3 regions of the Shinella sp. OV683 genome follow, and region 2 is predicted to be linked to each of the others. Evidence: predicted binding sites of a transcription regulator. Region 2 holds the regulator's gene; each other region holds the start of a gene.
The links. Region 2 encodes PhoB, which activates phosphate uptake and scavenging genes when phosphate is short. Its sites were predicted from a motif close to TGTCATNNANCTGTCAT; they were not measured.
Positions count from the first base shown of each region.

Region 1 (2,268 bases), 790 kb from region 2:
TTGACGGTGGACGGTGCCAGCTTGAGCTCCTGGCCGATTTCAGCCAGCGACAGCCTGTCGTTTCGTTGCAAGAGAGCAAGGAGGTTTCGATCCGTCTCATCCAAAATACTCATCTTGCAGTCTCCAAATCGATTAAGCTTAAACTAAGCATCTAGAGCGAAATTTTCCACGCCGAAAGTGCAATATTTCGCATCTTAAGCGGTCGGCACAACCGCACGATGCGATTCGATACCGCGCAGTGGCCATATTGATAATTCTATCAAACGCCAGTCAACCGATTTTGATTTAAACGTGATGGCACAATGCACTATAGGAAGGGGATGCGGCCTGCAGGACCGGACGAGTTTGTCCGGCAGTGGGTCGGCGATCGTTGACCAGGAATTTCAATGCGCTTTTCAGGATATTTTATCGTGGCGGCTGCCGGTTTGGCGGCGGGCTTGCTTGCGCAGGCTGCGAATGCCGATGAAGTCGCACATTCACGCCCCATCGGTGTCGTGGAACTCTTCACGTCGCAGGGCTGCTCCTCCTGTCCGAAGGCGGATCGGGCGATCTCCGAAATGGCCGACCGGCCCGACGTGGTGACGATCACCTATCACGTCGACTACTGGAACTATCTCGGCTGGCAGGACACACTGAGCGCCAAGGCCAATACCGACCGGCAATATGCCTATGCCAAGACATTGGGCAACACCAACGTCTATACACCGCAGATCGTGCTGAACGGCACGCATGACATGAAAGCGGCAGCGCCCTTCGTCATCCAGGCCAATCTGAAGAAACTCGCCGAGAACGGCGAAGGCGTCACCGTGCCCGTGACCGCCACGCTGTCATCCGATGAATTGACCATTTCCGTTGGCGAGGGATCGGGCAAGGCCGACGTGGTCATCGCCTATTTCAAGAAGGCGACCGTGGTCGATATCAAGAGCGGCGAAAACCAGGGCAAGCAGATGACCTATCGCAACTCCGTGACCAAGCTGGAGACGGTCGGCATGTGGGACGGCAAGGCGCTGACGGTCAAATTACCCGCGGCGATGATCGGCAAGCAGGGCCAGGACGGCTGCGCTATCCTGCTGCAATCGCACGATAAGGACGGCAATCCGGGTCGGATTCTGGGTGCGGCGGCACTGTGAAACGGCGCCGGAATCGGTAAAACTTCGGCTTGCAATTCATTTCTCTTCAGGCAAACTGTCACTGTTCCGTCACCAAGGGCCTGTTCGAATCGGGCTGCCGCCCGGCGGAAACCTTGGAAAAGGCTTGAGATGGCAGATCAGTCGGAGCATTCAGGGGCATCCAGCCGAAAGAGCGAGGGTGTCGTCGATCTCAGGGAATATCGCGACGCACGCGACCCGATGCCGGTCACCTTCCATCGACTCGAACTCAACCAGATCTTGCGTATCTACGGCCGCATGGTCGGCGAAGGCGAGTGGCGCGATTACGCGATCGATTTCTTCAAGGACAAGGCGGTGTTTTCCGTCTTCAAGCGGTCGGGTGACCTTCCCCTCTACCAAGTCGAGAAGAATCCGAAATTCGCATCCAAGCAAGGCGCATTCTCCATCGTCAACACCCAGGGCAAGATCCTCAAGCGCGGCCACGAATTGGCGCAGGTGTTGAAATTCTTCGACAAGGTGCAGTTCCTGCGCGACTGAGATCTCCCTCCCCCTGCTTTTCCCGGACTTTACCCCTTCCCCCTGATGGCCACTTTGCGTTAGAGCATCGGCCATGACGACATTTGCCATCCTGCTTGGCGGCCCGCTCCGCAACACCAGCCGCCTTGCCGACGTCCTCGGCGGTGCGCGCTTCATCGCGGCCGATGGCGGCATGAAGCATGCGGCATTGCTCGGAATCGTGCCCGAGCTGTGGGTCGGCGATTTCGATTCCGTCACCGACGGGCTGATCGAGCATTACCAGTCCGTCGAGCGGCAGACCTATCCCGCCGAAAAAGCGATGACCGACGGCGAGATCGCCATCGACGAGGCGCTGGCACGTGGCGCAAGCCGGCTCGTGCTCGCCGGGGCGCTGGGTGGCGAACGCACCGACCACTCGATGGGGCACTATGTCAACGCGCTGTCGCTGACCGGCAAGGGCCACGATGTGTTGCTGACCTCGGGCGAGGAGGAGGCCTATCCGCTGATTGCCGGCACGCTGTCGCTCGATCTGCCCGCCGGCAGCCTGTTCTCGATTATCGGCTTTGAGGATCTCCACGGCCTGTCTATCGAAAATGCCCGCTATCCGCTGTCGGACTTTACCCTGCCTTTCGGCTCGTCCCGC
Region 1 is NZ_CM173543.1:5,401,510-5,403,777, reverse strand. Features, by position in the region: gene ACXHRN_RS26160 (Lrp/AsnC family transcriptional regulator) at 1-113, opposite strand, end outside; gene ACXHRN_RS26155 (DUF1223 domain-containing protein) at 387-1,130, shown strand; gene ACXHRN_RS26150 (DUF2794 domain-containing protein) at 1,260-1,646, shown strand; gene ACXHRN_RS26145 (thiamine diphosphokinase) at 1,720-2,268, shown strand, end outside.
Region 1: the regulator PhoB is predicted to act here: its motif matches at 1,187-1,203, upstream of ACXHRN_RS26150 (DUF2794 domain-containing protein).

Region 2 (2,268 bases):
CAGGAGAACGGTCCATTGCCAGCGACAACTATGCGGAGGAAGAAGACGGCTCGCTGTCGGGGCTTTCCGCCATCCGCGACGAGCGCCAGGGCAAGAACAGGAAGCAGGCTCGTAAAGCAGCACGCAAGCAGGGTCAGGTGATCCGTGAAGAGGAGGATCCCGCCTGGGCCGAGCCGTCGACGCCCGAGGGCCGCACAGTCACACCGGAGAGGCGCACCAGGCGCCGCCGAAAAGGCTCGTGGCTTGCCTCGCTATTCGTCTATTCCGTGCTCATCGGCGTGGTCGCGGCCGGCGTCTGGTGGGTCTACACGACGGGAATGCTCGATGCCGCCCTAAAGGGCAATTCGGATTTCGACCTGATCCCGAAGGAATTACAAAGCGAGAATTTCGATCCCAACGAGAAGAGTACCAGGCTCGACCCGTTGCGCGGTTTCTCCGGCGACTGGGTCGATGTCTTCAAGCCGAATGGCAAGGCGCAGATTACCGCCAGCGGCGATGCTGTCATCGGCAACGTGACGGACAGCGATGGCGCAGCTGTCACCATCGCTTCCAATTCGCCGGACAAGGATGGCGAAGTGCGGATCGAAGTGCCGGCCGGCATCCTGCAGGATCTCGCCGGCAAGAAGTCGACGCTGGCCATTACCTTGCGTGCCGATGGCGACAAGCCGGCGCAGATCTATATCCAGTGCGAGTTCACGACGCTCGGCGATTGCGGCCGGCATCGCTTCACCATCACCAACGAACGGGTCGATGAGCTGATCCCGATTGCCTTCGACGGCAAGCTCGGCCCAACCGATCCGGGCTACATCGTCATCAACAGCGACCTGACAGGCGAAGGCCGCGCCATCCGCCTCTATGGGATCAGAGTGCTGCCGGGGTCGTAAGCGCTCCGGCGCTCAGACTTCCATCGCATAGCCCGCGCCGCGAACGGTGCGGATCACATCGGGCATGTTGGAGAGGTTGAGTGCCTTGCGCAGGCGGCCGACATGGACGTCGACGGTGCGCTCATCGACATAGATGTCGTGGCCCCACACGCCATCGAGAAGCTGCGAGCGCGAGAATACCCGACCCGGCGACGCCATGAAGAATTCCAACAGCTTGAACTCTGTCGGTCCCAGGCGGATTTCGCGCGATCGGCGATGGACGCGGTAGGTCTCGCGGTCGAGCTCGACGTCACCGCATTTGAGCAACGAAGAGATGGCGTTCGGGCGCACACGTCGCAGCATCGCCTTGACGCGGGCCATGAGCTCCGGCGTCGAGAACGGCTTGACGACATAATCATCGGCGCCGGTGGAAAGCCCGCGCACGCGCTCGCTTTCCTCGCCGCGCGCCGTCAGCATGATCACCGGCAGGCGCTCGGTCTCGGGACGCATCCTCAGGCGACGGCACAGTTCGATGCCCGAGACGCCCGGCAGCATCCAGTCGAGCAGCAGAAGATCGGGAACGCGTTCCTGGAGGCGGATATCGGCTTCGTCACCCCTGGGGATCACTTCGACGTCGTAGCCTTCGGCTTCGAGATTGTAGCTGAGCAGAGTGCCCAACGCTTCTTCATCTTCGACAACCATGATTCTTGGCTGCATAAGGGCTTGCTCCGTTCGCAGTCGTCATCTGCCCCGCTATCATACCGCTTGGCGGTGGGCTCGGGCAGATCTCGGATCCGCGCCCGCCAATCGGGCGCGGATGGCTTATCTTTTACTCGGCGGGCTGCTGAATGACGGATGCCGTATTGTCATCCTTGGGGCGCTCGCCGGCCGGCTGCTCGCCGGTCGTCATGTAGTAGATGGTCTCGGCGATGTTGGTGGCGTGGTCACCGATGCGCTCGATGTTCTTGGCGCAGAACAGCAGATGCGTGCAGGGCGTGATGTTGCGCGGATCTTCCATCATGTAGGTCAGCATCTCGCGGAACAGCGAGGTGTAGATGGCGTCGATTTCCTCGTCGCGTAGGCGGATGGCTTCCGCCTTCTCGGCCGAGCGCGTCGAATAGACGTCGAGCACGTCCTTGAGCTGGGACAGGGCCAGTTCGGAGAGATGTTCGATGCCGCGTGCCAGCGGGCGCGGGATGCCCGAGCTCTGGACGGCGATGACGCGCTTGGCATTGGACTTGCCGAGATCGCCGACGCGTTCGAGGTCGGAGGCGATACGGATCGAGCCGATGATTTCGCGCAGATCCGAGGCAACCGGCTGGCGCTTGGCGATCATCAGGATCGCATTGTCGCCGATGTCGCGCTCGGTCTGGTCGACGACCACGTCCTGCGAGATCACCCGCTG
Region 2 is NZ_CM173543.1:4,610,648-4,612,915, forward strand. Features, by position in the region: gene ACXHRN_RS22225 (hypothetical protein) at 1-884, shown strand, start outside; gene phoB (phosphate regulon transcriptional regulator PhoB) at 897-1,580, opposite strand; gene phoU (phosphate signaling complex protein PhoU) at 1,693-2,268, opposite strand, start outside.

Region 3 (2,268 bases), 1.5 Mb from region 2:
ACGACCACGTCGAAGCTCTCATAGGGGTGGTGGACGATCATGTCCTTTTCGCGGATGGCGGCGAAGCAATCGCCGGCATGTTCGCGGACGCGTTCGGGAAAGCGGGCGTTGTAAGGCGGAAAGCGCAGATCGTCGCGCGGCGCCTTGGCGATTTCAGATAGCGTGTCGAGCGCCAGGAAGCCCGGCAGGACGGCGATGCGGTTTTCCGGCACGTTGAGTTCGTGGGTGACGAACTGGCGCAGCGATTGCGGCATCTCGCTGTCGGTCTCGATACGGATGACCGAGCCACGACGACGGCGCTTGAGTGCCGTCTCGAAGAAGCGCACGAGGTCTTCGGCTTCTTCCTCGATTTCGATATCGCTGTCTCGAATGATGCGGAACGTGCCCGATCCGGTGACCTGGTAGCCGGGGAAAAGCTTGCCGATGAACAGCAGCACCGTGTCTTCAAGGGTGATGTAGCGCAGCACGCCATCGAGATCCGGCAGGCGGATGAAGCGATCGAGCGCCGGCGGCAGGCGGATCAGTGCCGTCATCGGCTCCTTGTCCGTCAGGCTGGTAAGCTGCAGCCCCATCGAGAAACCGAGATTGGGAATGAACGGGAATGGATGGGCCGGATCGATGCAGAGAGGCGTCAGCACCGGAAACAGCGCCTCGTTGAACTCCTTCTCCAGCCACTTGCGGTCTTCCTTGTTGACCGCGCCGGGGCGGACGATGAGGATATCCTCGCGCGCCATATATTGCTGGAGTACGGCGAGTGCCGCCTGCTGCTCCATCTGCAGATTGTTGATTTCCTTGAGGATCGCCTCGAGCTGTTCGGCCGGTGTCTTGCCGTCGGGGCTCTTGATGACGATGCCTTCGCGCACCTGGCCTTCGAGGCCTGCCACGCGTACCATGAAGAATTCGTCGAGATTGGCCGCCGAAATCGACAGGAACCGCACGCGTTCGAGCAGCGGGTGGTTGGTGTTCAGCGTCTCCTCGAGAACGCGGCGGTTGAACTGCAGCCAGGAGAATTCGCGGTTGATGAAGCGGTCCGGACTGCTGGTAATGGTGTTTTCCGCAGCGGCCTCCACGACCGACACTGCCGGCTGGATCGTATCTGTCGCGTTCACATTCATGCTGCTTGTCCGTCTCGGGAAATGGGTTGGTTAATGTCTTCGGCCGGAATTATTACAGAATGACGACAGTTACATGACAGCAAAGTCGCTAACAATCGCTTGATTTGCGTCGTTGCGCAAATTTCGTACTAATCCTTTGTATTTGCTTATCTTTTTTCGGCATTGCTCGTACTTGTTATGTTCCCTTTTGCGTCCCTTTGCGCCGATTTGCGCCAGTGTTTTTTCGCTACAGGCGCAAATCTGGCGCAAATTTTTCACGTTTCGTTCCGCTTGTTCAACGCTGAGAGCCGCACGCCAATCTGCGCAGCTGGCTGCGCGGCCAACCCGCCCACACCACCCCACACAAGTAGATCGCTGTTGACCGAAGCATCTACTTGTTACGAGCCGACTAGCGCAACCAAACGAAACAAGCCACGATGTACAAGAACCAACTTAACAACCGAGGCAGATCTGCGGGAGAAATCCTGAAAGCCAGTGGGTGTCAATGTCGAAATCTTATTCGTAACCGGGGATAATTAATGGAAATCTCAGATATTCAACCAAACGTTTTCATCAGTTATACAGTTGCCGACAGGGAGAGAGTTACTGAGGTGGTGGATCAGCTCCAAGCGCACGGGATCCGCGCCTGGATGGATTATCGAAGGATAAAGCCCGGACAAAACTGGGACTTTGAAATTCTCAGGGCCCTCGATGGTGCCGCGATCATCATAGTCTTCATATCAAACAACTCAGTGAATAAGCGTGGATACGTCCAAAAGGAAATCAAGCGAGCTTTGGATAGAGCGGATGAAAAACTTATCGATGACATTTATTTGATACCGGTCCTGCTGGATGACGACGCGCCGGTGCCTGTAGAATTGAAGGATATTCAGTTCATTAAGCTGTCTGATGATAGTTTTGGCGAGAAAGTGATTGATGCGATCCGCAGTCAACTTGAAAAAATCGGCCTTGCAACTGAACTTGCTCAAGAAAACTCTGAAATACAATGGCAGGCTCTTCCATACCACGAATATCGAGATGGGTTGCCGGGCTACGAGGCGGAGCTGCGCCTGTTTCGGTTTAGCTCGACAGTGTACCCCTACATCGCGCAGGTCGGCGACATTGTGAAGGCTGAGCTACTTGCAGAAGTGATGGATTTCCGCCGCTCAACGTT
Region 3 is NZ_CM173543.1:3,071,384-3,073,651, forward strand. Features, by position in the region: gene ACXHRN_RS14730 (RNA degradosome polyphosphate kinase) at 1-1,115, opposite strand, end outside; gene ACXHRN_RS14735 (TIR domain-containing protein) at 1,634-2,268, shown strand, end outside.
Region 3: the regulator PhoB is predicted to act here: its motif matches at 1,178-1,194, upstream of ACXHRN_RS14730 (RNA degradosome polyphosphate kinase).